DNA from 3 places in the Jeongeupia sacculi genome. Region 2 is predicted to be linked to each of the others. Evidence: predicted binding sites of a transcription regulator. Region 2 holds the regulator's gene; each other region holds the start of a gene.

Region 1 (9,541 bases), 1.2 Mb from region 2:
AGTAACAACACGTGGACTTCGTGACCGTTTTCATCGCCATACTCCTCGCCCTTACCCCAAGGCCAGATAGACGTCGCCGTTTTCGACCTTCACCGGAAACCGCCGCGCACAGCCGACATCGGGCGCCCTGGCCTCGCCGGAACTCAGGTCGATGTTCCAGCTATGCAGCGGGCACGTCACCGCTTCGCCATGGACGATGCCCTGACTCAACGGCCCTCCCTTGTGCGGGCAGCGATCGAGCAAGGCAAACACGCTGTCGGTGGCGGTGCGAAAGACCGCAATATTGCCGGCCTCGCGCGCGATGACCCGGCTGCCTAGCATCGGGATGTCGTCCACCGCGCAGACGCGCAGCCATTGTTCAGCAATCATTGGCGCGTTCATGCCGGCTCTCCTGCGGGGACGAGTTTGATCGGGATGTATTCGCTCTTTTGCGCCCCGGCGATCCGTGCGGCCCACGGGTCGGGCAAGCCTTCGAGCGAATACAGCAGCCGCTCGAACAGCGCCTTGCGGTTGGCCGCATCGTCGACGACCTTCTGCTTGATGTAATCGAGACCAACGCGGGCGATGTAATGCACGGTGCGGTCGAGGTAATACGCCTCCTCGCGGTACAGCTGCAGAAAGGCACCGCTGTACTCCTTCACCTCATCGCTGGTTTTGACCTTGACGAAGAACTGCGCCACCTCGGTCTTGATGCCGCCGTTGCCGCCGACATACAGCTCCCAGCCGCTGTCGACGGCGATCACGCCAACGTCCTTGATTCCCGATTCGGCGCAATTGCGCGGGCAGCCGCTCACCGCCAGCTTCACCTTGTGCGGCGACCACATGTTCGCGAGCATGGTTTCGAGGTCGATGCCCATCTGCGTGCTGTTCTGCGTACCGAAGCGGCAGAACTCGCTGCCGACGCAGGTTTTCACCGTGCGGATCGACTTGCCGTAGGCATGGCCCGACTGCATACCCAAGTCCTTCCACACGTCGACGAGATCTTCCTTTTTCACGCCGAGCAGGTCGATGCGCTGGCCGCCGGTGACCTTGACCATCGGTACGTGGTACTTGTCGGCGACGTCGGCGATGCGGCGCAGCTCGGACGAATTGGTCACGCCGCCCTTCATCTGTGGAATCACCGAGAAGGTGCCGTCCTTCTGGATATTGGCGTGCACCCGCTCGTTGACAAAGCGGCTTTGCGGGTCGTCCTTGGCCTCCTTGGGCCAGGTCGAGAGCAGGTAGTAGTTCACCGCCGGGCGGCAGGTCGCGCAGCCGTTGGGCGTGCGCCATTCGAGGAAGTCGTACACCGCCTTGTGATCGAGCAGATGATGCTCGCGGATCGCCTTGCGCACTTCGCCGTGATTGCGGTCGGTACAGCCGCAGATCGCCTTGGTTTTCGGCGTCTCCTGAAAGCTGCCGCCCAGGGTGTTCATCAGGATTTGTTCGACCAGGCCGGTACACGAGCCGCAGGAACTGGCGGCCTTGGTGTGCTTCTTCACATCGTCGACAGTGAACAGGCCCTTGTCCTTGATCGCCTTGACGATGGTGCCCTTGCACACGCCGTTGCAGCCGCAGACCTCGTCGCTGTCCTGCATCGCACCGGCACGGCTCTGGCCGGCGACGCCGGCATCGCCGATCGCGGATTCGCCGAACATCAGCGATTCGCGCAGGTCGGCGATCTTGCGGCCTTCGCGCAGCAGCTTGAAGTACCACGCGCCGTCGGCGGTATCGCCGTACAGGCAGGCGCCGACGAGCTGGTCGTCCTTGATCACCAGCTTCTTGTAGACGCCGCCGGCCGGGTCGGACAGCACGATGTCCTCGGTGCCCTCGCCGCCCATGAAATCACCGGCACTGAACAGGTCAATGCCGGTGACCTTGAGCTTGGTCGACAGCACCGAGCCCTTGTACTGGCCGATGCCGAGCTGCGCCAGATGGTTGGCGCAGACCTTGGCCTGCTCGAACAGTGGCGCGACCAGGCCGTAAGCGACACCACGGTGGCTGACGCACTCGCCGACGGCGTAAATGCGCGGGTCGAACGTTTGCAGCGCATCGCTGACGACGATGCCGCGGTTGCAATGCAGCCCGGCCGACTCCGCCAGCGCGGTATTCGGGCGGATGCCGACGGCCATCACCACCAGATCGGCAGCGACTTCATCGCCATCCTTGAAGCGGATCGCGGTGACTTCGCCGCCATCGTTGCCGACAAGATCGGACGTCTGCTTTTGCAGCAGAAAGCTCAGCCCGCGCTCTTCCAGCGACGCTTGCAACAGCTTGCCGGCGGTGATGTCGAGTTGTTTGTCGAGCAGCCATTCGCCCAGATGCACCACGGTCACGTCCATGCCGCGAATTTTCAGGCCGTTGGCCGCTTCCAGCCCCAAGAGCCCGCCGCCGATGACGACGGCGCTTTTCTTGGTTTTGGCGGTGGCGATCATCGTTTCGGTGTCGTAGATGTCGCGGTAGCTGATCACCCCCTTCAGCGCCTTGCCCGGTACCGGTAGGATGAACGGCGTCGACCCGGTCGCCAGCAGCAGCCGGTCGTACGGCTCCTCGGTGCCATCGTCGGCGACGACGACGCGGCGGTGCCGGTCGATCCGTACCACGCTCTTGCTCAGATGCAGGCGGATGTTGTTGTCGGCGTACCAGGCCAGCGGGTTGAGGACGATGTCCTTGAACTCCTGCTCGCCGGCCAAAACCGGCGACAGCAGGATGCGGTTGTAGTTCGGGTGCGGCTCGGCACCGAAGACGCAGATGTCGTACAGATCGGGTGACAGCGTCAGCAGCTCCTCGACGGTGCGGATGCCGGCCATGCCGTTGCCGACGACGACGAGTTTTGGCTTTTTCATGTTGAATCACTCCTTAAACGCGGGCGGCTGCGACGGACCAGTCACTGCGCCACCGTTGCTTCACCCCGGCAAGGCTCATCCAGCCCAGTGCGGCAATGCAGGCGAACAACCACAGGCCGGTCGAATAATCGCCGGTCGCCTGCTTGATCGCGCCCAGGCTTGCCGCCAGTGCGAAGCCGCCGACGCCACCGGCCATGCCGATCAGCCCGGTCATGACGCCGATTTCCTTGCCGAAGCGTTGCGGCACCAGCTGGAACACCGCGCCGTTGCCGGCACCAAGGCAGAGCATCGCGGCGATGAACAACGTCACCGCCCCCGCCGAGCCACCAAGGCCGAAACCGGCGGCGGCGATCAGGCAGGCCGTTGCGGTGTAGACGACGAGCAGTGACTTGGTGCCGCCAACCTTGTCGGCCAGCACGCCGCCGATCGGGCGCATCACCGAACCGGCCAGCACGCAGGCGGCGGTGTACAAACCGGCCGTCTTGGCATCGAAGCCGAACTGATCGTGGAAGTAACCGGGCAAGGCGCTGGCAAAGCCTGCGAAACCGCCGAAGGTGATCGCGTAAAAGAACATGAACCACCACGCATCTTTCTCACCGAGCACGGCCAGGTAGTCGGCAAGCTTTTTCTTCGGCGCGGCACCCGGCGCATCCTTGGCATTGCGGGCATAGACCAGCAGCGTGATCACCAGCGGAATGCACGCCAGACCAAACACGTTCTGCCAGCCGAAGGCGACCGCCAGCATCGGCGCAAACAGCGCCGCAAGCACGGTGCCCGAGTTGCCGGCGCCGGCGATGCCCATTGCCGTGCCTTGATGCTCAGGCGGATACCAGCGCGATGCCAGCGGCAGCGCGACGGCGAACGACGCGCCGGCGACACCGAGGAACAGCCCCAGCGTCAGCGCGCCGGTCAGGGTCGAAAAACCGACCTGCCAGGCGGTGAGCAAGGCGACGATGACGATGAGCTGACCGATCAACCCGGCGCGCTTGGCGCCGATCCGGTCAACCAACACGCCCATGACCAGACGCAGGATCGCCCCGGCCAGAATCGGCGTCGCCACCATCAAGGCGCGCTGCTGGGTACTGAGGTTCAGATCGCCGGCAATCTGCACCTGCATCGGTCCGAGCAGATACCAGACCATGAAGCTGAGGTCGAAATAAAGGAAGGCGGAAAACAGCGTCGGCGTATGCCCGGCACGCCAGAAGGAACGGTTCATGACACTCTCCCAAGCTCGATGGCAAAACAAAAACGGCGTCCATCCGCACCGTGGGGTGCGAAGGGACGCCGTTGTCCTTGAAGCTGAAAACCGCCGTTGGCCTTCACTTCTGATTCAGTGAGCGGCACGCCGTTGTGCCGCTCACCTCATCTTCAGCAAAGGCCGTGCCAGATCACGGTTTTCATTCACGCTCGGGATTTGCTGGCTTTTCGGGTCATACCGCCCCGGCCTGGTGCACCGCATCGGTGCAATCGGCACGCCATGCGCACAGCATTTGCGCACTGCAACATCACCGATCGGCGCATCAGCGCCGCCCATCCGCCAAGGGCTAGGCGCGGATGTCGAAACCGTCGGCATAGCCCTGCGGGTCGCGACCGTCCCAGACCTTGCCGTCGATCAGCGTACTGCTGCGCATGGCGCTGGCGGGCTGCATCACCCCGAGGCTTGAGGCGGCTTCGTCGTACAGCGCGGTCTGGTTGATGCCGCGGGCGATGGCGAGCAGATCGATATCGCCCTGCAACAAACCCCAGCGCCGGTACTGGCTAAGGAACCACAGGCCGTCCGACAGATAGGGATAGTTGACGCTGCCGCCGCCAAAGAAACGCATCAAGGGTGCGGTATCGCCCAAGCGGCCGTAGTCACCCAACAGCCGGGGCATGATCAGCTGGCTGCCGCGGCCGACGTAGCCGGGGCCGGACAGCCAGCCGGCGGCTTCGCGGCGATGGCCCGGATCGTCAAGCCAGCGGCAGGCCTCGAGCAGCGTCATCGTCAGCGCCCGCGCGGCGTTCGGGCAACGGGTCACGAAGTCACGCCGGCACGCGAGTACTTTCTCCGGGTGGTCGGGCCAGATTTCGCCGCTGCGGATCACCGTGCGCCCATGACCTTCGGCCTCGGCCACCGCGTGCCACGGCTCGCCGGCGCAATAGCCGTCGAGCACGCCGGACGCCAGTGCAGCGCTCATTTGCGGCGGCGGAATCACCACGCACTTCACGTCGTCGAGCGGATGTATGCCTTGCGATGCCAGCCAGTAATACAGCCACATCGCGTGCGTGCCGGTCGGGAAGGTCTGCGCCAGCACGTGGCGGCGCGACTCGAACGTCAGCAGCTCGCGCAGATTGCGCCCGGACTGCAAGGCATCCGCCAGCCGGTTCGAGAGCGTGATCGCCTGGCCGTTCTGGTTCAGCGTCATCAGCACGGCCATATCGGCCTGCGGCCCGCCGATGCCAAGTTGCACGCCGTAGACGAGGCCGTACAGCGAATGCGCGGCATCCAGTTCGCCCGAGAGCAGCTTGTCGCGCACCGCCGCCCACGACGGCTGACGGTGCAACTCGATGGCGATGCCGTGCGCACGGCCAAGGTCGAGCACCTTGGCGACCACCAGCGGCGCACAATCGGACAGCGGCACGAAGCCAAGCTTGAGCACGGTTTTTTCGGGCGCGTCGGAGCCGGTGATCCGGTAGCCCGGCAGCGATTCGTAGAGGTGGGACATGTTTTTTCCTCGCGCTTAACCGAGCAAATCGGCCATTGCGATCAGTTGGCGCGCCACTTCGGCGATCTTGATTCCCTGCTTCATTGCCTGATCACGCAGCGTGGTAAACGCCTCGGCCTCGGACAGGCCGCGTTTGTCCATCAGGATGCCCTTGGCGCGGTCGATCAGCTTGCGGTCGGCCAGCTGCTGCTCGGCATTGGCAAGGCGCTTTTTCAGCCGCGCCTCTTCCTCGAAACGCGCCAGCGCCACGTCGATGATCGGTGCGAGCTTGTCGGCGCCGACGTGATCGACCACGTAGGCGGTGACGCCAGCGCTGACCGCCGCGCGCATCGCCAGCGGCTCGCAGCGATCGGCGAACATCACCACTGGTCGCGGCGCGGCGTGGCCCATCACCGCGAGTTGTTCGAGCGTGTCGCGCGATGGCGATTCGGTATCGATGATCACCACATCGGGGCGTTGCGACTCCACCGCATGCAGCAAGGCCGCGGCGCCATTGACCTCGGCGATCACCGTGTAGCCGGCGCACGCCAGCGCATCGCGCAGGGTGCCGATGGGCTTGGCGGTATCGTTGACGAGGAGGACGCGGAGCATAGGGGCACGATTTTGCAAATGAATCAGCATAGTTCAAGCAAGTTGCGTGCCGAGCCCCGATCAGGAAATCACGCAACAAGATCGGGAACAGATTTTTAGCCTAAGCGACAGCCCCTGGATCACCCGATGCCGGACAAAACCGCAGGCCGTCGCCCGATTACCGCGCAAAGCCGGTGCGCCGATGACGATGTGCTAGCTTGAAACGACACCAGCGCGCATGGGCATAGCACCCATCGGCGCGTTTGGGGCCAAGCGACAGGTAACATCCCATGGCGCTCGCAATCGTATTGATCGTACTGGTCATCGCCGCGATTCTGTTCCACGCCCTCAGCCCGTGGTGGTATACGCCGCTGGCCTCCAACTGGGGGCTGATCGACACCACGCTGGCCATCACCTTGCTGATCACCGGCGCGGTATTCGTCGCGGTCAATGTTTTCATCGCGTACTGCCTTGTCCGTTTCCGCCGCCGCGACGGCCATCGCGCCGCCTACCAGCCGGGCAATCGCAAGCTGGAACTATGGCTGATCGGGCTGACCGCAATAGGCATCGCCGCCATGCTGGCGCCGGGACTGTTTGTTTATGCCGACCTCATTCGCGCACCTCCACAGGCGGCGGTCATCGAGGTGGTCGGCCAGCAATGGCAATGGCGCTTCCGCCTGCCCGGCCACGATGGCCGGCTGGGATCGACCGACGTGCGCTTTATCAGCCCGGCCAATCCCTTTGGCCAGAACCCGGCCGACCCGCGCGGGCGGGACGATGTGCTGATCAACGCCCCCGAAGTGCATTTGCCGGTCAATCAGCCGGTGAAAATCCTGCTGCGCTCGCAAGACGTGCTGCATGATTTTTTTGTCCAGCCGTTTCGCACCCGGATGAATCTGGTGCCGGGCATGGTCACCTCGCTCTGGCTCACCCCGACCAAGACCGGGCGCTTCGAGATCCTGTGCGCGCAGTTGTGCGGCGTGGGCCACGCCAATATGCGCGGCTACGTGGTGGTCGATGATGAAACCGCGTATCGGGCATGGCTGGACAAACAGCAAGCGGGCGTGGCGACTTCGCCCTCCGCAGCCACCGCCAAACCCGAGACGGCGGCGACGCCGGGAGCGACGCTCGTCAGCCAGGGGCAGGCGCTGGCGCAAAGCAAGGGCTGCGTAGCCTGCCACAGCCCGACCACCAGTTCCGGCGTCGGCCCGGGCTGGCAGGACCTGTACGGCAAGCGCGAGCGGCTGGCGGGCGGCAAGACCGCGCTGGTCGACGACGTTTATCTCAAGGAAGCGATCACCGCGCCGAACGCCACGCTGGTCGACGGCTTCCAGCCCATCATGCCGAAAGCCGAGCTGAGCGATCAGGAGGTGAACGCGCTGATCGCCTATATCAAATCGCTGTCCGGCAAACCTGCGGCGAATACCGCGCAGCGGTAAGGGAATGTCATGGCCTACTCGGAACATGAACACGCGCCGCACAGTTTCTGGACCCGCTATGTGTGGAGTCAGGACCACAAGGTGATCGCGGTGCAGTACACGGTCACCGCGATTCTGGTCGGGCTGGTGGCGCTGGTGCTGTCCAATCTGATTCGTTTGCAGATCGGTTTTCCCGGCCGTTTTGCCTTTATCGACGCGGCCCACTATTACCAGTTCGTCACCATGCACGGCATGATCATGGTGATTTACCTGCTGACCGCGCTGTTCCTCGGCGGCTTCGGCAACTACCTGATCCCGTTGATGGTCGGCGCCCGCGACATGGTGTTCCCCTTCCTCAACATGCTCAGCTACTGGATGTATCTGCTCGCCGTCGTGGTGCTGATGGCGAGTTTCTTCGTTCCCGGCGGGCCGACCGGCGCGGGCTGGACCCTGTATCCGCCGCAAGCCATCCTGCCCGGCACGCCCGGCAGCGGCGGCGGCATCGTGCTGATGCTGGTGTCGCTGGCGATTTTCATCGTCGCCGCGACGATGGGCGGCCTCAACTACGTGACCACTGTGCTGCAGGCGCGCACGCGCGGGATGACGCTGATGCGGCTGCCGCTGACGGTGTGGGGCATCCTGGTCGCCACCGTCATGGCGCTGCTGGCCTTCCCGGCACTGTTCGTCAGCGCGGTGATGATGCTGTTCGACAAGCTGCTCGGTACCAGCTTCTTCATGCCTGCCGTGGTGTCGATGGGGCAGGCGCTGGCTTACAAGGGCGGCAGCCCGATCCTGTTCCAGCACCTGTTCTGGTTCTTCGGCCACCCCGAGGTCTATATCGTCGCGCTGCCTGCGTTCGGCATCGTGTCCGACCTTCTCAGCACGCATGCGCGCAAGAACATCTTCGGCTACCGGATGATGGTGTGGGCCATCATCATCATCGGCGTGCTCAGCTTCGTCGTATGGGCTCACCATATGTACGTGAGCGGCATGAACCCCTACTTCGGTTTCTTTTTCGCCACCACCACGCTGGTCATCGCCGTGCCGACCGCGATCAAGGTTTACAACTGGCTGCTCACGCTCTGGCGCGGCAGCATCCACCTGACCGTGCCCATGCTGTTCGCCATCGGCTTCGTCAGCACCTTCGTGATCGGCGGCCTGACCGGGCTGTTTCTCGGCAATGTCAGCACCGATATGCCGCTGTCGAACACCTATTTCGTCGTCGCCCACTTCCACATGGTGATGGGCGTTTCGCCGATCCTGGCGATTTTCGGCGGCATCTATCACTGGTACCCGAAAGTCACCGGCCGGATGCTGAACGACACGCTCGGCAAGCTGCATTTCTGGGTGACCTTCGTCGGCAGCTACGCGATCTACTTTCCGATGCACTACCTCGGCATCCTCGGCATGCCGCGCCGCTATTACGCGTACGACAACTACGCCTTCATCCCGCCATCAGCGCAGCAGCTGAACGCCTTCATCACCGTGGCCGCGCTGATCGTCGGCGTGTTCCAGCTGGTTTTCCTCTACAACCTCGTCCGCAGCGCGTTCAACGGCAAGCCGTCCGGCCCGAACCCGTGGGGCGCGACCACGCTGGAATGGCAAACCCCGCAAACACCGCCCGGCCACGGCAACTGGGGGCCGGACCTGCCGGAGGTACACCGCTGGCCTTACGATTACAGCGTACCCGGCGCCGATGAGGATTTTCTACCGCAGACCTCGACGTCGCCACTGGGCGACTTTGAGTCCAGCAAGGAGGCGCCATGAACCAGGCCGCCACCCGCCCGAACCAACCGGACGCCGCCGCCCGCCTCGGCCTGTGGGTATTGCTCGCCGTGATCACGGTGCTGTTCCTGCAGTTCATCCAGGCCTACGCGGTGCGGTCGGTCAGCCCGGACTGGCTACGCCCGCCCGAGCCGGCGCTGTTGCGCTGGAACACGCTGGCGTTGCTGCTCGCCAGCATCTCGCTGCATTGGGCTGTGATGCGCCCGCGCGACAAGACCGCGCTCTGGCTCGGCAGCCT
Region 2 (9,541 bases):
CGTCCGTACCGCGATCTGGTGCAGATTGGCGGCCATATTCATCCACTCGGATGCCGCCAGCCGCAGTACCAGTTTGTCCGAGTGCTGGACAATGAACGGCGTCGCCAGCATCGACAGAATGATCGCCGCCGTCGTCGCCTGCATCAGCGGTTCGGGCAGCAGTTTGCCGCTGGCGGCCAGCGTCAGCAGCACGAAGGCGAACTCGCCGCCCTGTCCCAGTGCGAAGCCGGTTCGCAGCGAGACACCGGCGCTGGCGCCGAACCAGCGGGCCAGTCCGGCGATCATGGCGATTTTCAGCGGCAGCAGGATCACCAGAATGATCAATACCAGCCACCACTGGGTAGCGAGCTGACTGAAATTGAGCGTCATGCCGACGGTAACGAAAAACAGCCCGAGCAGCAGGTCGCGAAAGGGGCGGATATCGTCTTCGACCTGATAACGGTATTCGGTTTCGGCGATCAGCATGCCGGCGAGAAAGGCACCGAGTGCCAGCGACAGCCCGGAAAGCTCGGTCAGCCAGGCGATGCCGAGCGTCACCAGCAGCAGGTTGAGCATGAACAGCTCGCTCGAATGCTGCTTGGCGACAAGGTTGAACCACGGCCGCATCAGCTTCTGGCCCAGGCTGAGCAAGACGAACAGCACGACGACGATCTTCAGCGCCGCGATGCCGAGCGCGCTGACGAGTTCTTCGCCGGGCTGGCCCAGCACCGGCAGCATGATCAAGAGCGGTACGACCGCGAGATCCTGGAACAACAGGATGCCGATGGCGTTCTGGCCGTGTGCGGCGTTGAGTTCGTTGCGGTCGGCCAGCAGCTTGGACACCATCGCGGTCGACGACATCGCCAGCGCCCCACCCAGCGCCAGCCCGGCGGCCCAGTCGAGCCGGACGATCAAGACCAGGCCGATGATCACCAGCAGCACCATCGCGCCGACCTGCGCCGCGCCAAGGCCGAACACGATGCGGCGCATCGCCTTGAGCTTGGCGAGGTTGAATTCGAGCCCGAGCGTGAACATCAGGAACACCACGCCGTATTCGGCCAGATGCGTGGCCTCCTCGCTGCTGGCGATCAGGCCGAGCGCGTGCGGGCCGATCAGCATGCCGACGAAAAGGTAGCCAAGCATCGCCGGCAGCTTGACCAGACGGCACAGCACCACGGTGATCACCGCGGCGGCGAGCAACAACAGCAGGGAGGAAAGTTGAACGGGCATGGCTGCGGCGTGAAGGTTCCAAGGGTAACACTGGCAAAAATTATACCCGCCGGATCGACCAGCTTGCTGGCGGGGGCATGCGTGGCTCTTTTATACTGAGCCCCATGAGTGAAAACACGCAATCCAGATCGCTGGCGCAAGCCCGGCAGGTGCTGACGATCGAAGCCGACGCGATTGCCGCGATGGCCAACCGGCTGGACCACCGTTTTGATGCCGCCTGCGCGCTGCTGCTTGGCTGCCCCGGTCGGGTCGTCGTGACCGGCATGGGCAAATCGGGCCACATCGCCCGCAAGATCGCCGCGACGCTGGCGAGTACCGGCACCACGGCGATGTTCGTCCACCCGGCCGAGGCCTTGCATGGCGATCTGGGCATGATCACCGCCGATGATGTGGTGCTGGCACTGTCGTATTCGGGCGAAAGTGATGAATTATTGTCCATCCTGCCCAGCCTGAAGCGCATGGGCGTCAAGGTGATCGCGATGACCGGGCGCGAGGATTCGACGCTGGGTCGCGCCGCCGATATCTGGCTCGACGCCGCTGTCGCGCAGGAAGCCTGCCCGCTGAATCTGGCCCCGACCGCGAGTACGACTGCGGCGCTGGCGCTCGGCGACGCGCTCGCGGTGGCGCTGCTCGACGCACGCGGTTTCAAGGCCGAGGATTTTGCGTTGTCCCACCCCGGCGGCAGTCTGGGTCGGCGCCTGCTGGTACTCGTGCGCGATGTGATGCACGCCGGCGACGAGCTGCCGGTTGTGCGCGATGATGTGCTGCTGCGCGATGCATTGATGGAAATCAGCCGCAAGGGAATGGGCATGACCGCCGTGGTCGACGCCGCCGGTGCACTGGTCGGGGTCTTCACCGATGGTGACCTGCGCCGTGCGCTCGACGAGGGGCGCGACGTGATGTCGACGCCGGTCGCGCAAGTGATGACCCGCAATCCTTTGACGATCGATGCCGATCATCTGGCCGCCGAGGCGGTGCAAGTGATGGAAAAGCGCCGTATCAACGGCTTGCTGGTGCTCGACGCCGGCAAGCTTGCCGGTGCGCTGAACATGCACGATCTGTTGCGGGCCCGGGTCGTCTGAGCCGCCTTTTTCAAAGATTCAAGGGAATTTAAAATGCAGGAAAAAGCACGTGCCGTGCGGCTGATGATTTTTGACGTGGACGGCGTCATGACCGATGGTGGTCTGTATTACAACGATGCGGGTGAAGAAATGAAGGCCTTCAATTCGCTCGACGGTCATGGTCTGCGCATGCTGCAGCAAACCGGAGTGAGGGTCGCGATCATCACCGGCCGGACCTCCCGACTGCTAGAACACCGCGCCAGCAATCTTGGCATCGACTTCGTTTATCAGGGCTCGCACGACAAGCTGGCGACGTTCGGCGAATTGCTCGCAGCCGCCGGTGTCGCCGCCGAGGAGTGCGGCTATATGGGTGATGACGTGATTGATCTGCCGGTGATGCGTCGCGCGGCCTTTGCCGTTGCGGTACCGGATTCGCCCGACATCGTGTTGCAGAATGCGCACTACGTCACCGTTCGCGGCGGTGGTCGTGGCGCGGTGCGCGAAGTGTGCGAGGTGATCATGCAGGCGCAAGGCACTTACGATGGGCTGATCGCCCACTACCTGCGTTGAGATGATGGGCGGACTGTCGACCAAACTTTTGCCGATTGTCTTGCTGGCGACACTGGGGGCGCTGGTGCTGATCCTCAACGAGGTCGCCCGTGTGCCCTCGTTCGAGCAGCCCGAGCGACCGAGTGATCCGGACCTGGTGGCGCATGGCGCGACCGCGTTCCGTTTCGGCCAGGATGGCAAGCTGCTGTCGCGCATTTATGCCGACCGGCTTCGCCATTACCCCAAGGGCGACACCAACTGGCTGGATCAGCCGCGTATCCACTACACCAAGCCCGATTCGGCCGAGCTGACCGTCGTTGGCGCACGCGCACGCACCGAACAAAATGGTACTCTCGTCTGGTTTCCCGATGATGCCAAGCTGACCCGGGCGCCGACTGCGGACAAGCCGCAGCTTGATGTGGTGAGCTCGGATGTATGGGTCAAACCGAACGAACGCTACGTCTGGTCCAAGGCGCCGATGACCGGCACCATGGGCGCATACACCCTGTCCGGTACCGGCTTCAAGGCCGACCTCGACAAGGAAACCCTGGAACTTCTCTCCAAAGTGAGCACCATCTATGTCCCGCCGCCGCCGCGCCGTTGAGTTTGCTGCGCTGACCCTGCTGGCCGCCTCCGCCGTCCAGGCAGAAACTGCCGACCGCGAAAAGCCGATGAATATCGAGGCGGATCACGCCAACTTCGATCAGAAGAACAATATTGGCGTCTATACCGGCAATGTCATCATGGTGCAGGGCACGATGACGCTGAAGGCCGCCAAGGTCACCATGCGTCAGGACGCCGACGGCAACCAGTTCTCGCAAGGCGAAGGCAGTCCGGTCAAGTTCCGGCAGCGCATGGATACCGGCGAATGGATCGATGCCAACTCGCTGCGTTACGACTACGACAGCAAGACCGGCATTCTCAAGCTGATCAACAAGGCCTGGGTGCGCCGCGATACCGGTGACGAAGTGATTGGCGACGTAATCGTCTACGATATGGCCTCGTCGACGTATCAGGCGCAGACCGATGGCAAACCGGGCAGTCGGGTCAATATCACGCTGATCCCGAAGAAAAAGGATGCCAGCGCACCCGCTGGCAAGGCCGCAGCAAAGCCGGCGGCGAAACCTGCCGCCAGCAAGCCCGCCGAGGCGGCGAGCGCGCCAAAAGCGCGCAGCAGCTCCTGGAGCAAGGACGCACAATGAGCGAAGGCAAGGCCGTGCTGAGCGCCGGTGGCTTGATGAAGCGCTATAAAAAGCGCACCGTCGTCAAGGACGTGTCGATCGATGTCGCCGCCGGTGAGGTTGTCGGTCTGCTGGGCCCAAATGGTGCCGGCAAAACGACGAGCTTTTATATGATCGTTGGCCTTGTTGCCAAGGATGGCGGTGAAATCCGCCTGGACGACATCGATATCGGCCATCTGCCGATGCACGAACGTGCCCGCATGGGCGTCGGCTATCTGCCGCAAGAGGCGTCGATTTTCCGCAAGATGACGGTCGAGCAGAACATTCTGGCGGTGCTCGAGCTGCACGTTGCCGACAGGGTCGAACGCGCCCGGCAGCTTGATGCGCTACTCGAAGATCTGCATATCTCGCATCTGCGTGAAAACAATGCCATGAGCCTCTCCGGCGGCGAGCGCCGTCGTGCCGAGATTGCCCGTGCACTGGCGGCGAGCCCGCGCTTCATCCTGCTGGACGAGCCGTTCGCCGGCGTCGACCCGATCGCGGTGATGGACATCCAGCGCATCATTCGCTTCCTCAAGGAACGCGGTATCGGAGTCCTGATTACCGACCACAATGTGCGCGAAACGCTGGGGATCTGCGATCGTGCGTACATCATCTCCGAAGGCTCGGTGATGGCCTCGGGCTTGCCGAGCGAAATCATCGCCGATGAACAGGTACGCAGGGTTTATCTCGGTGAACATTTCCGGATGTAAGGCGGGCGCATGAAGCAATCGCTGCAACTTCGCCTTTCGCAACAGCTCAATCTGACGCCGCAGCTGCAGCAGTCGATCAAGCTGCTGCAGTTGTCGACGCTTGATTTCCAACAGGAGGTCGAGCGCTTCCTGGCCGAAAACCCGCTGCTTGAGCGCGGCGAAGACAATCACGCCTCAAGCGAAGGCGAAGGTAGTGCCGAAGCGCCGACCGAGAACAGCAGCAGCGACGATGCGCCGGCGAGCGAGTCGGCGTTCGACAACGACGACTGGGGCTGGGAAGGCAGTGGCGGCGGCGCGCGTGGCAGCGGTGATGACGACGATGATTTCGACCCCGCCAGCAACATCGCCCGCGAGCTGACCCTGCGCGAGCATCTGCTGGCGCAAGCCGGGCTGCTGCCGATTCCGTTGCGGGATCGCGCCGCGCTGACCTGGTTGATCGACGCGCTCGACGACGACGGCTTTCTGACCCAGCCGCTTGAGGAAATCCTCGCGCTGTTGCCGGCGGAACTTGCCGGCGAGTTCGAGTTCGAATCCGATGACCTTGCGATTGCCCTGGCGCGGCTCAAGCAGCTCGAACCGCTGGGCGTCGGCGCGAAAGATATGGCCGAGTCGCTGGCTTTGCAACTGGCGGTCTTGCCACTCTCTGACGCACGTCAACTTGCGTTGGGGATTGTGCGGGACAGCCTCGATTTGCTCGCGGCACGGGACTACACTAGGTTGAAACGTCGCCTGAAATGCGATGAAACGGAGCTGAAGGCAGCGCAAGCGCTGATCGTCAGCCTGAATCCGCGGCCAGGCGCGCAATGGAGCGACGAATCGTCGCATTATGTTGTCGCTGATGTACTGGTCAGCAAGCTCAAGGGGCAGTGGCGAGTGCGCTTGAACGACGCGGCCAGACCCAAGCTCAGGGTCAATCGGATGTACGCCGATATCCTGCAACGCAGTGATGGCGGTTCGATGGCCCGCGAGTTGCAGGAAGCCAAATGGCTGGTCAAGAGTGTCCAGCAGCGTTTCGACACCATCCTGCGCGTCGGTCAGGCGATCGTTGATAAGCAAAGCGCGTTCTTTGAACATGGTGAAATCGCGATGCGGCCCTTGGTGCTGCGCGATATTGCCTCCGAGCTTGATCTGCACGAATCCACCGTTTCGCGGGTGACCACCCAGAAGTACATGCTCACGCCGCGCGGAATTTTCGAGTACAAGTATTTCTTCGGCAGCCATGTCGAAACCGAAGCCGGCGGGGAAGCTTCCGCTACTGCGATCAAGGCGCAGATTCGCCAGCTGATCCAGCAAGAGGACAAGCAAAAGCCTTTATCGGATAGTGCCATCGCTGATGCGTTGGCGGGGCAAGGGGTCGTGGTTGCGCGACGAACCGTTGCCAAGTACAGGGAGGCGATGCAAATCTCTCCCGTCAATCTGCGCAAATGCCTGTAACGGCGATTTACCTGAAGGAGAAGACCTATGAACCTCAATATCAGCGGCCATCACCTCGAAGTGACTCCGGCGATTCGTGATTACATCACGAGTAAACTCGACCGAATCACACGCCATTTTGACGCGGTGATCGAAGTGGGCGTCGTCCTGTCGGTCGAACGCCTGCAGCAGAAAATTGAGGCAACCGTGCATGTGCCGGGTAAGGCGATCCACGTGGAGGCAATTGACGAAGACATGTATGCCGCGATCGACGCGCTGGCCGACAAGCTTGACCGGCAGGTCGTCAAGCACAAGGAAAAACGGAATGATCACGATGGCGAGAGCATCCGCCGTCAGGTCGTAGCGGAGGAGTAAGTGTCCTTTTCCTGCCAACGGGAACCCGATAAACGGGTTCCCGTTTTTATTTATGCGCCGGCTGACGATACAATGATGCGCTTCGACGTTCCTCCTGCTCATGGATTCTCGCAATGAGCCTGATTTCCAAAATTCTGCCGACGCAAAATGTCTTTCTCGACATGGACGTTGGCAGCAAAAAGCGCGTATTTGAACAAGTCGGCATTCTGTTCGAAAACAGTCACGGCATTGCCCGTAGTGTGATTTTCGATAGCCTGTTCGCGCGTGAAAAGCTCGGCTCGACCGGCCTCGGTCAGGGCGTGGCGATTCCTCACGGCCGGATCAAGGGCCTGAAGGAAGCCACGGGCGCTTTCGTGCGCCTGAAGGAAGCGATTCCCTACGATGCACCCGATGGCAAGCCGGTATCGCTGCTTTTCGTGTTGCTGGTGCCGGCCAACGCTACCGATTTACACCTGCAGATTCTGTCTGAGTTGGCTCAGCTTTTTTCGGACAAATCGGTGCGTGAGCAACTGGCGACGTTCGACGAGCCCGGTCAGGCGTACAAGCTGATTTCCACCTGGGAGCCGTACGCGGGCTTCTGAGATACTGCTCACGATCTTGCTGCGCAGCCCTGATCGGGCTTCGAGTGCTGCTCGAAACCCTCATGTACTTTATACATTCCGGTTTCTGCACTGCGCGTCACCCCGCTGGCGACAGATCGTGAACAGGTTCTAAGCAGCGCCGCTCCCGGGTAAGCTCAAGGGGTGGTGCGTGTTGCCCCGCCCTTGTCTTTGACTTCACAGCCCATGAGCGACCATGCCGCAGATCACGACCAGGCAACTCTTCATTGATAATGCCGAGAAGCTGCGGCTGACCTGGGTTGCCGGCCAGTCCGGCGCCAACAATCTGCTCACGAATGATTCTGCCGAGCAGAAGCCCATTCTGGCGCTGGTTGGCCACCTGAACTTCATTCACCCGAACCGGATTCAGGTGCTCGGCATTGCCGAGACCAAGTACTTTCTCGACCTCTCGCCCGAGGCGCAGCGTGAGTCGGTCGACCTGCTGTTTGCCAGCGAAATGGCGGCAATGATCATTGCCAACGGCCAGCCTGTTCCCGATGCCTTGCGCGAGGGCGCCGAGCGTCATCACGTACCGCTGTTGACCAGTCCTGAACAATCGCCCTATCTGATGGATGTGCTGCGCTACTATCTGGCCAAGGCGCTGGCGGTATCGACCCATCTGCATGGCGTGTTCCTCGATGTACTCGAAGTCGGCGTGCTGCTGACCGGTGAATCGTCGATGGGTAAGAGCGAGCTGGCGCTGGAGTTGATTTCGCGCGGCCACGGTCTCGTTGCCGACGATGTGGTCGAGGTGTATCGCACCAATCCCGAAACGCTCGAAGGCCGCTGCCCGCCGATGTTGCGTGATTTCCTTGAGGTGCGCGGGATCGGCGTGCTGAATATCCGCACCATTTTCGGCGAAACCGCCGTGCGGCCGAAAAAGACGCTGAAGCTCATCATTCATCTGGCCAAGGCCGGCGGAGATACGCTGGCACCGATTGACCGTTTGCAAATGCAGGCGGCGACGCAAGAAATCCTTGGTGTGCCAACGCGTAAACTGGTGATCCCCGTGGCCGCCGGCCGCAACCTGGCGGTATTGGTCGAGGCCGCGGTGCGAAACTACATTCTGCAATTGCGCGGTATTGATTCAACCCGCGAGTTTATCGAACGCCATCAGCGTTTCATGGAAATGGGTGAGTAGCCCGAAGGAGCTTTGCGCATGTCCTGGAGTCGTCAACAGGTAGTGCTGTTGTCCGGCCTGTCCGGCGCCGGCAAGAGTGTTGCGCTCAAGGCCCTGGAGGACCTCGGTTACTTCTGTATCGATAATCTGCCGGCGCCCTTGTTGCCACAAACGGTAGCGATGCTCGACGAGGATGGCTATCCGCGCGTGGCCATCGCCATCGATGCGCGCAGCGCGCACAACCTGGCCAGCTTTCCGCTGCACTACGAGGCTTTGGTGGAGCTTGGGCTGGATGTGCGCCTGATGTATCTGGAATCGAACAACGAAACGCTGGTGAAGCGTTTCTCCGAGACACGTCGCAGTCATCCGCTCGCCAATGGCGAGCTGACGGTGAGCGAATCGATCCAGCTTGAGCGCGAAATGCTGTCCTATTTTGCCGAGCTGGCGCACCGCATCGATACCAGCGGCTTGTCGGCCAACCAGCTACGCGCCTGGGTACGCGAGTTCGTCGCACTCGACCGCAGCAAGCTGACCTTGATCGTGCAGTCGTTCGGCTTCAAGCATGGGCTGCCTCTGGATGCCGATTTCGTGTTTGACGTTCGTTGCCTGCCCAACCCGCATTACGACCCGGTGATGCGGCCGCTGACGGGCAAGGATCAGCCGGTGATCGATTTTCTCGAGCGCCAGCCGCAGGTTGGCCGCTATCTCACGCATGTGCTTGGGTTCCTTGAGCGCTGGTTGCCCGAGTTCGATCGCGATAATCGCAGCTATGTGACCCTTGCGATCGGTTGCACTGGGGGACAACACCGTTCGGTGTATCTGGCTGAACAACTGGGCAAGCATTTCTCCACGCATCGGCAGGTGTTGATACGGCATCGCGAGCAATATCCCTGACTAGCCTGCGTGCGGGGGACTGGCTGACACTGGGAGGCGGCTTGCTGCTGATCATCGCTAGCGCGATCTGGGGTTGGCAGGGCGGCCGCGCCGCGCAGGTGCGGGTATATCAGGGCGGCAAACTGTTCGCTCAGGTTGATCTGGCCGCGACGCGCACGCTGGTCGTGCCGGGGCCGCTGGGCGATACGGTCATTGAGATCGCGGCCGGCAAGGCGCGCATCGCGGCCGATCCAAGCCCGCGACAATACTGCGTGCGTGAAGGCTGGCTGACGCAAGCCGGCGAGGCGGCCATCTGTTTGCCGAACCGCACCAGTGTCGAGCTGGTCGGCAATGGGGGGAGGGGATTTGACAGCCTCAGTTACTGAGCTTGTGCCTGACGCCGACGATG
Region 3 (9,541 bases), 320 kb from region 2:
TTTGCTTGCCGGCGTTGATCAGGTCGGCGTCGATCTGATCCTCGGCCGGGAAGGGGCCGATGCCGAGGAGGCCGTTCTCCGATTGCAGCCACACTTCGACGCCGGCCGGAATGTGGTTGGCGACCAGCGTCGGCAGGCCGATGCCGAGGTTCACGTAAAAACCGTCCTGCAGCTCCTGCGCCGCACGGGCGGCCATCTGTTCGCGGGTCCAGGGCATGTCAGACTCCTTGGCGCGTGGTGCGCTGTTCGATGCGTTTCTCGGGGCGGGCGTTGTGCACCAGCCGGTGGACGAAGATGCCCGGCGTGTGGATCTCGTCCGGGTCGAGCTCGCCGGCTGCGACGATGATCTCGGCTTCGGCGATGGTGATCCGCCCGGCGGTGGCGACATTCGGGTTGAAATTGCGCGCGGTGCGCCGGTAGACGAGGTTGCCGGCGGTATCGGCCTTCCACGCCTTGACCAGCGACACGTCGGCGATGAGCGCGTGTTCGAGGATGTGCGGCACGCCGTCGAACTCGCGCACCTCCTTGCCCTCGGCCACCAGGGTGCCGTAGCCGGTGCGAGTAAAGAACGCCGGAATACCGGCGCCGCCGGCGCGCAGCTTCTCGGCCAGCGTGCCTTGCGGGGTGAACTCGAGCTCGAGCTCGCCGGCGAGATACTGGCGCTCGAATTCCTTGTTCTCGCCGACATAGGACGAAATCATCTTGCGAATCTGGCGGCTCTCGAGCAGCTGGCCGAGGCCGAAACCGTCGACGCCGGCGTTGTTCGAAATCGCCGTCAAGCCACGCACGCCGCTGTCACGCAGCGCAGCGATCAGCGCCTCGGGAATGCCGCAGAGGCCGAAGCCGCCGACGGCGACGGTCTGGCCGTCTTGGACGATGTCGGCCAGCGCGCTGGCGGCATCGGGGTAGAGTTTGTTCATGGTGTTCCTCCTTGAAGGCAAGGGAGTTTCGCGTTCGATATTTGATGTTCTGTCAGCGCAAACCGGTTTCAGCGGGCGAGCGAGCCAAAGCAGTTCGTTCTCGCCCGGAGCGCAGACGCCGGAATGGACTCAATGTCCATGAGGACGTCGAGCACCGGACGGGGACGAAATGCGCAGGCGCAGCCGCCCGATGAGGCAGGCGCGGTTGGCAAAACCCAGCGCAGCGGTGCTGGCAAGGCGTACGAAGCGCAGACAGTACGAGTAAGTACGGCAAGCGAGTACAACGCAGCCAGCAGGGTTTTGCTAACCGTGACTTATTGGGCGGCCCAGCCGCCGTCGACATTCCACGCCGCCCCGCGCACCTGCGCCGCCGCGTCGCTGCACAGGAACAGCGTCAGTGCGCCGAGCTGCTCGGGCGTGACGAAGTCGCCCGACGGCTGCTTTTCCAGCAGCAGCGCCTTCTGTTCGGCGGCGAAGTCGCGGCCGCTCTGGCTGGCGCGGGTGTCGATCTGCTGGCGCACCAGCGGCGTCAGCACCCAGCCCGGGCACAGCGCGTTGCAGGTGATCGCAGTATCGGCAAGTTCGAGCGCAACCGCCTTGGTCAGACCGACCAGACCGTGCTTGGCGGCGACGTAGGCCGACTTGTTGGCCGACGCGACCAGAGCATGCACCGAGGCGATATTGACGATGCGGCCCCAGCCGCGCGCCTTCATGCCCGGGATCGCCAGTCGTGTGGTGTGGAACGCCGACGACAGGTTGATCGCGAGGATCGCGTCCCACTTTTCGGGCGGGAAATCATCAACCGGCGCCACATGCTGGATGCCGGCATTGTTGACGACGATGTCGGCGCCGCCAAATTCGGCGTCGGCAAAGCGCATCAGCGCTTCGATCTCTTCGGGCCGGCTCATGTCGGCGCCGTGGTGGCGAACCTTGACGCCGAGGCTTTCGATCTGGCCGAGCGCCGATTCGATATCGCCGAAACCGTTCAGGACGATATTGGCGCCTTGCTGTGCCAGCGCGCGGGCGATGCCCAGACCGATGCCGCTGGTCGAGCCGGTGACGATGGCGGTTTTGCCTTTGAGCGACATGGGGCGTCTCCTTAAACCAGACCGGTGAGGTAATAGGCCGCGATCACGACGAAAACGGCGAGCGTCTTGATCACGGTGACGGCAAAAATGTCACGGTACGATTCGCGATGGGTGAGGCCGGTGACGGCGAGTACGGTAATCACCGCGCCGTTGTGCGGTAGCGTATCCATGCCGCCGCTGGCCATCGCGACCACGCGGTGCAGCACTTCGAGCGGAATGCCGGCGGCCTGGGCCGAGGCGATGAAGTGTTCGGACATCGCCGCGAGCGCGATGCTCATCCCGCCCGACGCCGAGCCGGTGATGCCGGCGAGCGAGCTGACGGTGACCGCGGCGTTGACCAGCGGGTTCGGGATGCTCTGCAGCGCCTCGCGGATGATGATGAAGCCCGGCAGCGCGGCGATTACCGCGCCGAAGCCGTACTCGGACGCGGTGTTCATCGCCGCGAGCATGGCGCCGCTGATCGCGGTCTTGGTGCCGTCGGCGATGCGCTGGCGCACGGTGCTGAAGGCGGTGACGAGGACGAAGAGGATGCCGAGCAGCAGCGCGGCCTCGACGGCCCAGATCGCGGTGATCGTCGGGATCGCCGTCGTCACCGGTTTGGCCATGCCCGGCAGCGCCAGCACGTGCTCCTTGCCGTACCAGAGCGGGATCGCCTTGGTGAACGCGAAGTTGGCGACGCCGATCAGCACCAGCGGCGCGATGGCCAGCCACGGCGAGGGCAGGCGGCTGGTGTCGATCGGTTCTGGCTCGTTGACGAGGCTGCTGCCATAGCCTTCACCCTTGGCCTGCAGCGAGCGGCGGCGCCAGTCGAGGTAGGCGATGCCGACGATGATGATGAAGATCGCGCCGATCACGCCCAGCGTCGGCGCGGCCCAGGTCGTGGTCTTGAAGAAGGTTGTCGGGATGATGTTCTGGATCTGCGGCGTACCGGGCAGTGCATCCATGGTGAACGAGAACGCACCGAGCGCGATCACGCCCGGAATCAGCCGCTTCGGAATCTGGCTCTGGCGGAACAGTTCGGCCGCGAACGGGTAGACCGCGAAGACGACGACGAACAGCGATACGCCGCCATAGGTGAGCAGCGCACAGACCACCACGATGACCGTGATCGCGCGGCTGGCGCCGATCCAGCGGATCACCGCGGCGACGATGGCCTTGGAAAAGCCCGACAGCTCGACCAGCTTGCCGAACACCGAGCCGAGCAGGAAGACCGGGAAGTAGAGCTTGATGAAACCGACCATCTTTTCCATGAATACGCCGGAAAACATCGGCGCGACCATGGAAGGGTCGGTCAGCAGTACCGCGCCGAGCGCGGCGATCGGCGCCATCAGGATGACGCTGTAGCCGCGGTACGCCGCCAGCATCAGAAAGACCAGTGCGGCCAGTGCAATGACAAATGCCATGAATGCTCCTCCAGTGGGTATAACGCGAGCGGCGGTGATTTTTGCCCCTGTCACCACGCGTCGCGTCGGCACGTTTCAATCAGGGGTGGCCCTGTCTTGGTGCGCCGTAACTGTATAAGCATATTTCGTACCAACTGCCGATCAACTACGAAAATGGCGGCTTTGCTGCGTTTGCGCTGGAGGACGGGGATAGCCGAAGTCTCCGATTGGAGACTGTTGTGACACACTGACGATCTGGAAAAGTGCAGTGATATCAGTGGCTTGGTCGGTGTCTGGACGCAAGTCTCCAAATCGAGACGAAAGTCTCTGCTTGGAGATATTCTGACCGGGTGAAGGAGGAGGGCGGCGGTGACGTAGTTTGCTGTTGCGGCCTACTACGCTATCGGTACGCGACGATGCCGTGCAGCACCATCTTCTTGTAGAAGGTCGCGCGGCCGATGCCCAGGCGCGCGGCGGCGTCGATGACCCGGCCGTTGCAGGCGTCGAGCGCATCCTGCAGCAGGCGTTTCTCGAAGCCTGCCATTGCATCGCCATAGCTTGGCGAGCCGCCAGCAGCGGGTGGCGCAACCTGGCCGGGGCGGAGCAGCGGCAACAGTTCGGCGGTGCCGAGCTGCAGGTGATCGCTGAGCATGGTCGCGCGTTCGAGCACGTTGCGCAGCTCGCGCACATTGCCGGGCCAGTCGTAGCCCTGCAGCAGCGCAATGCCGCTAGCGTCGATCCGCCGCACCGCACCGCCTTCGGTGGCCGCGAGGTCGGCAAAGACCGTTTCGCACAGCGCGGCGATGTCCGAACTGCGCTCGCGCAGCGGCGGCAGATTGATCGACAAGACGTTGAGCCGGTAGAAGAGGTCGGCGCGGAAGGCGCCGGTTTCGACCTGCTGCAGCAGCCGGGCCGACGTTGCGGCGATGATGCGTACGTCCGAGCGGACCACCTGGTTCGAGCCGAGCGCCTCGAATTCCTTGTCCTGCAGCACGCGCAGCAGCTTGGCCTGCAGCGCCAAGGGCAGGTCGCCGATTTCATCCAGAAACAGCGTGCCGCCGTCGGCGAGCAAAAACTTGCCGACCCGGCTTTTGGCGCCGGTATAGGCACCGGCGGTGGCGCCGAACAGCTCGGCCTCGAGCAGCGCTTCGGGGATCGCCGCCATGTTCAGCGTCACCAGCGGCTTGTGGGCGCGGCGCGATGCGCTGTGGATCGCGTGCGCGAGCACCTCCTTGCCGGTGCCGGTTTCGCCGAGCAGCAGCACCGGCGAATCCATCGTCGCGGCGCGCTGGGCCTGGCGCTTGACCTCTTCGCTGGCCGGCGCACTGCCGACGAAACTGTCGAACGAATACTTGGCGCGGCGCGTCTGCGCCAGCGATTCGCGCGCGGCGGCGAGTTCGTCGTTCAGCTTGCCGACCTTGGCGATCAGCGGCGACAGCGAGCGCACCTCGTCGTACAGCGCGAAACCGATCGCGCCGACGATGCGGCCGGCCTCGTCGCGCAGCGGCAGCCGGGTGACGACGAGCGAACCGTTGCGCGTCGGCATCAGGTCGAGCAGCATCGGCTTGCCGGTGCGCACCACTTCGCGCAACAGGCTGGACGGGATGACTTCTTCGACCTCGCGGCCGAGCGCGTCGGCCGGATCCTTGAAGCCGAAGCGATCGGCGTAGCGCGCGTTGATCCACACCACGCGGGTGTCGGCGTCGACGATGACCGTGCCTTCGCAGAAGGTTTCGAACGAGCGGAACAGCGAGGCAATCGCCCAGTCTCGCGTCTGTTCGTAATCGGCGAGCCGGGCGCCGAGCGGGGCGGTGGACAGGTCGGTCATCATCGGCTCCGTCATCGGACTGCTAGGGCTTGATCCAGCCGGCGATGCGCAAGGTGACCGCATCGGCGAGCCCGGCCTGCTGGCAATCGAGCGTTTCTACATCATCCATGCCGCGCAGCCACGTCAACTGGCGCTTGGCGAGCTGGCGCGTCGCGGCGATGCCCTTGTCGCGCAGCGTTGCCAGATCATAGTCGCCGGCGAGATGCTCCCAAGCCTGGCGGTAGCCGACGCAGCGCATCGAAGGCAGGTCGAGCGACAGCGCGTACTTTTGTTGCAGCTTGCGCACTTCGTCGAGCAGGCCGCCTTCGAGCATCAGGTCGAAACGCAGCGCGATCCGTTCATGCAGCCAGGCGCGCTCGGCCGGCACCAGCGCGAGCTTGTGCAGCCGGTACGGCAGTGCTTCGGCGGTGGGGGCGGCGAGCAGCTCGGCCATCGGGCGGCCGGCCAGGATGCAGATTTCCAGCGCCCGGCCGACGCGCTGCGAGTCGTTCGGCGCCAGCCGTGCCGCGGTGATCGGATCGAGTACGGCAAGGCGCGCGTGCATGCCGGGCCAGCCGATCTCCAGTGCGTCGGCCTCGATCTGCAGCCGCAACGCGGCGTCGGCCTGCGGCAGATCGTGCAGCCCGTGTTGCAGCGCGTTGTAATACATCATCGTGCCGCCAACGAGTACCGGCACCTTGCCACGTGCGGTGATATCGCTCATCAGCGCCAGCGCGTCGCTGCGGAACTGCGCCGCCGAGTAGCTCTGCTCGGGGCTGATGATGTCGATCAAGTGGTGCGGCGCGCGTGCGAGTTCGTCGGCGTCTGGTTTGGCGGTGCCGACATCCATGTCGCGAAACACCAGCGCCGAATCGACCGAGATCAGTTCGACCGGCAGGCCGGCTTCGACCAGCGCGATGGCGCTGGCGGTCTTGCCCGACGCGGTCGGGCCCATCAGGAAAATCGCCGGGTTCATCGTTCCAGTCTTTGCATAAGGAAGTTGGCGCCGTAGCCGCAAGCAACAGCGATCAGCGTGGCCGGCAACGCCGCCCAGCCGCCGAGGTGGGCCGCCAGCGCGGGCAGGCACAGGAAGCTCGCGCCGGTACCGACCAGGCCGGTGAGGAAACCGCGCAACTGCACCAGCACCGCATCACGACCGGCATTGGCGAGCGTGAACGCCGGGATGACCGCGCCTGCGACCGGGGCTGCCGCGAGTACGCCGGTCAGCGCCGGGCCGAGTATTTGGGCCAGCCCCGTCAGCGATGCCACCAGCAGCAGTGCGGCGCTCATCCGTGTCACCAGTTCGATCCGCGGCAGCGGCACGATGACCGGCGGTGCGGCCGGTTTCGGCAGCACATACCGCGCCGCCAGCAAGAGACCCGCCAGTGAGGCGATGCCGACCGGCAGGCTGTGTGCGAGACCGCTCCTGGCCAGCGCAATCGCGGCGAACAGGTACACAATCCAGCCGCAGGCGAGCATGCCGGCCCAGCCGAAACGGCGACCGGCAAAATGCCGGCTGGCAAAACCGAGCGCGAGCATATAAGCGACATTGGCCCAGAGCCCGACCGGCGCGGCGCTAGCGGTGGCGACCGCGTAGTCCTGACCGTGTTCGAGCCACAGCGCGGTGATCACGCACGCGGCAATCAGCGGCAGCCCGCCGAGCAGGCCGGCGGCGGCCGGGCCCCAGCGCTTGCCGGCGAGGCTGGCGAGACCGATGACCAGCGGGCCGGCGAACAGCTTGACCGCAAGCACGCCATCCATCACTGGCCGCGCATGAAGAGTTTGTCGAGGTCGTTCATCGTCAGCCGGAACCATGTCGGCCGGCCGTGGTTGCACTGGCCCGAACGTTCGGTGATCTCCATCTCGCGCAGCAGCGCGTTCATTTCCGGAATCGTCAGCGCCCGGTTCGCGCGCACCGAACCGTGGCAGGCCATGGTGGCGAGGATCTCGTTGCGTCGGCCGGTGAGCACCTGGCTGGCGCCAACGTCGCGGATGTCGCTCAACACGGACTTCGCCAGCTCGACCACGTCGGCGTCTTTCAATAGCAGCGGCACGCCGCGTATCGCCAGCAGCGTCGGCGATTGCACCGACAGATCGAAGCCGAGCCGTGCCAGCGTTTCGCCGTGATCTTCGACCGTGGCGACGTCGAGCCGGTCGGCCGGGAAGACGTGCGGAATCAGCAGCGGCTGCGTCGGCAGTTGTTCCAGATCGAGCGCGTTCTTGAGCTTTTCGTAAACGACGCGTTCGTGCGCCGCGTGCATGTCGACGACGATCAGCCCGTCGGCGGTCTGCGACAACACATACACGCCGTGTAGCTGCGCCAAGGCGAACCCGAGCGGCGGAATGCCGGCGTCGTTGTGCGCGGGGAACGGGGTCGTTTGTGGCGCGGTGGCCGATGGATTCCACGCCGGCGTCGCCTGATCAGACCCAAGAGCCGGGGGGCGGGCATCGAGCGTCGCAACACCATCGTTGCGGCGCAGATCGCCGAACATCCTGTCGTACAAAGCCATCGGCTCGTTCGCCACCGGCAGCGGCATAGCCTGCTGGCTGTAGGCGCCGCGCGCGGCGAGGTCGGCGTAGCTTTGGCCCGCCGTTTGAATCGATGGTGGCGGTACGAGCACCTCACCGGTTTCGGGGTCGATCCCGGCCGGCATCGTGCCGGCCTTGGTCGCCGCCAGTGCTTTTTTCAGCGAATGCAGCAGGAAGCGGTACACCGCCTGCGATTCGCGGAAACGCACTTCGATCTTGGTCGGGTGAACGTTGACGTCGACGCCGTCGGGGTCGAGATCCAGAAACAGGCAGTAGGCGGCGTGGCGGTCGTGGTGCAGCACGTCGCGGTAGGCCTCGCGCAGCGCGTGCTGGATCACCTTGTCGCGCACGAAGCGGCCGTTCACGAAGAAATACTGGCCGTCACGGCTGGATTTGCCCAGCGTCGGGCTGCCGGTCAGGCCGTAAATGCGCAGCGGCCCGGCGGCCTCGTCGATGGCGATCGCGCTGGCGGCGAATTCGTCGCCGAGAATCGCCGCGGCTCGCTTCAAGAGATCGCCGGCGAGCAGGCGCAGCTGCGCACGGCCGTTGTGGCTCAGCGTGAACTGCTTGCCCGGATTGGCCAAGGCAAGGCGCTGCACCATGTCGGCGCAATGCGCGTATTCGGTCGAGTCGGATTTCAAAAATTTGCGCCGCGCCGGCAACTGGTAATACAGATCGTGGACTTCGATCATCGTGCCGAGCGCCAGCGCCGCCGGTTCGGGCTCGGACAAGCGGCCGTGATCGGCGTCGACGCGCCATGCGTGCGCACCGCCGGCCTCGCGGCTGGTCAGCACCAGCCTTGAAACCGACGAGATCGACGCCAAGCCTTCGCCACGAAAACCCAGGGTCGAAACGCGCTGCAAGTCATCGAAATCGCGAATCTTGCTCGTCGCATGCCGGTGCAGCGCCAGCGCCAGATCATCGCGACCGATGCCGCCGCCGTCGTCGATCACCTTGATCAGCTTGGTGCCGCCGGCGATGAGCTCGACGTTCAGATTCTCGGCACCGGCGTCGATGCTGTTCTCCAGCAATTCCTTGAGCGCATTGGCCGGGCGCTCGACCACTTCGCCGGCGGCGATCTGGTTGACGAGGGTGTCGGAGAGAACCTGGATACGGGGCATGGCGGGGGACGGCGGGCAAATCGATATGATAACAGGCGGGCACGGGAGCTCGGGTCGCCCTGTACGGGCATTGCCGGTGCGCGCAGGACTGCCACTCTGGCACAATCGGGCCCTGCCGACCGTTACCCGAATCCCGCATGCTCAATCCGCTTCCGATTTCCACCGACATCCCGCCCTATGGCGCCGATGAGGACACCGAGCACGCCTGGCAATGGTTCCACGCCGTCTGCCAGCTGGTGGCGGCACAACTGGCCGAGCTGCCGCGCGGTACGGTGGCGCTGCAGGATGATGGCGATCCGGTGTACTGGCTGACCGAGCACGACGGTTATCGCTATCTGGCGACGGCACCGACATTCGAAGGTGAAATTGCCATTGGCAGCGCCGCACTGGTGCGCGATCTGGCCGGTCTTGGCGTCGACGAACTGGCGTATCTGCGCCAGGGGCTGGAACACTGGCTGCATACGCAAACAACCATGCGCATCGGCGATGTGCGTCTGTTGCGCGTGGCCCCGGTCAGCCGCAATGAGATGGATCAATAGCCTGTCGTCGTGACGTGAGCCGCATCAACCATCTGTTTATCAGATGGATTCCAACTGGCTCTAACCAACCAGCCGCATAGAATGGCAATCTTCATTGTTCGTTCAAGGTGCCGGTATGCGCAGCGTTGCTGACCGCATTCGCCATTCACTGCTGT

What was found. Region 2 encodes sigma-54, which starts transcription at its own class of promoters, with help from an activator protein. Its sites were predicted from a motif close to CTGGCACGCTTCATGCTT; they were not measured.
Region 1: a site for sigma-54 is predicted at 6,157-6,174, ahead of JLC71_RS04495 (ANTAR domain-containing response regulator). Genes of this name have one in related genera too.
Region 3: a site for sigma-54 is predicted at 3,528-3,545, ahead of JLC71_RS00385 (GntP family permease). Genes of this name have one in related genera too.

The regions. Positions count from the first base shown of each region.
Region 1 covers NZ_AP024094.1:948,976-958,516, reverse strand. The annotation lists gene JLC71_RS04520 (nitrate reductase) at 1-34, opposite strand, end outside; gene nirD (nitrite reductase small subunit NirD) at 52-381, opposite strand; gene nirB (nitrite reductase large subunit NirB) at 378-2,825, opposite strand; gene JLC71_RS04505 (nitrate/nitrite transporter) at 2,839-4,041, opposite strand; gene JLC71_RS04500 (CmpA/NrtA family ABC transporter substrate-binding protein) at 4,370-5,530, opposite strand; gene JLC71_RS04495 (ANTAR domain-containing response regulator) at 5,546-6,121, opposite strand; gene JLC71_RS04490 (c-type cytochrome) at 6,391-7,539, shown strand; gene ctaD (cytochrome c oxidase subunit I) at 7,549-9,285, shown strand; gene JLC71_RS04480 (cytochrome c oxidase subunit 3) at 9,282-9,541, shown strand, end outside.
Region 2 covers NZ_AP024094.1:3,136,297-3,145,837, forward strand. The annotation lists gene JLC71_RS15140 (monovalent cation:proton antiporter family protein) at 1-1,209, opposite strand, end outside; gene JLC71_RS15145 (KpsF/GutQ family sugar-phosphate isomerase) at 1,314-2,291, shown strand; gene JLC71_RS15150 (KdsC family phosphatase) at 2,325-2,840, shown strand; gene lptC (LPS export ABC transporter periplasmic protein LptC) at 2,842-3,423, shown strand; gene lptA (lipopolysaccharide transport periplasmic protein LptA) at 3,398-4,021, shown strand; gene lptB (LPS export ABC transporter ATP-binding protein) at 4,018-4,752, shown strand; gene JLC71_RS15170 (RNA polymerase factor sigma-54) at 4,762-6,186, shown strand; gene hpf (ribosome hibernation-promoting factor, HPF/YfiA family) at 6,214-6,540, shown strand; gene JLC71_RS15180 (PTS sugar transporter subunit IIA) at 6,654-7,121, shown strand; gene hprK (HPr(Ser) kinase/phosphatase) at 7,336-8,280, shown strand; gene rapZ (RNase adapter RapZ) at 8,299-9,153, shown strand; gene JLC71_RS15195 (NusG domain II-containing protein) at 9,195-9,518, shown strand; gene JLC71_RS15200 (Gx transporter family protein) at 9,523-9,541, shown strand, end outside.
Region 3 covers NZ_AP024094.1:54,874-64,414, forward strand. The annotation lists gene JLC71_RS00370 (3-oxoacid CoA-transferase subunit B) at 1-217, opposite strand, end outside; gene JLC71_RS00375 (CoA transferase subunit A) at 219-920, opposite strand; gene JLC71_RS00380 (3-hydroxybutyrate dehydrogenase) at 1,235-2,008, opposite strand; gene JLC71_RS00385 (GntP family permease) at 2,020-3,411, opposite strand; gene JLC71_RS00390 (sigma-54 interaction domain-containing protein) at 3,791-5,218, opposite strand; gene miaA (tRNA (adenosine(37)-N6)-dimethylallyltransferase MiaA) at 5,241-6,173, opposite strand; gene JLC71_RS00400 (hypothetical protein) at 6,170-6,958, opposite strand; gene mutL (DNA mismatch repair endonuclease MutL) at 6,958-8,847, opposite strand; gene JLC71_RS00410 (hypothetical protein) at 8,985-9,386, shown strand; gene JLC71_RS00415 (PACE efflux transporter) at 9,502-9,541, shown strand, end outside.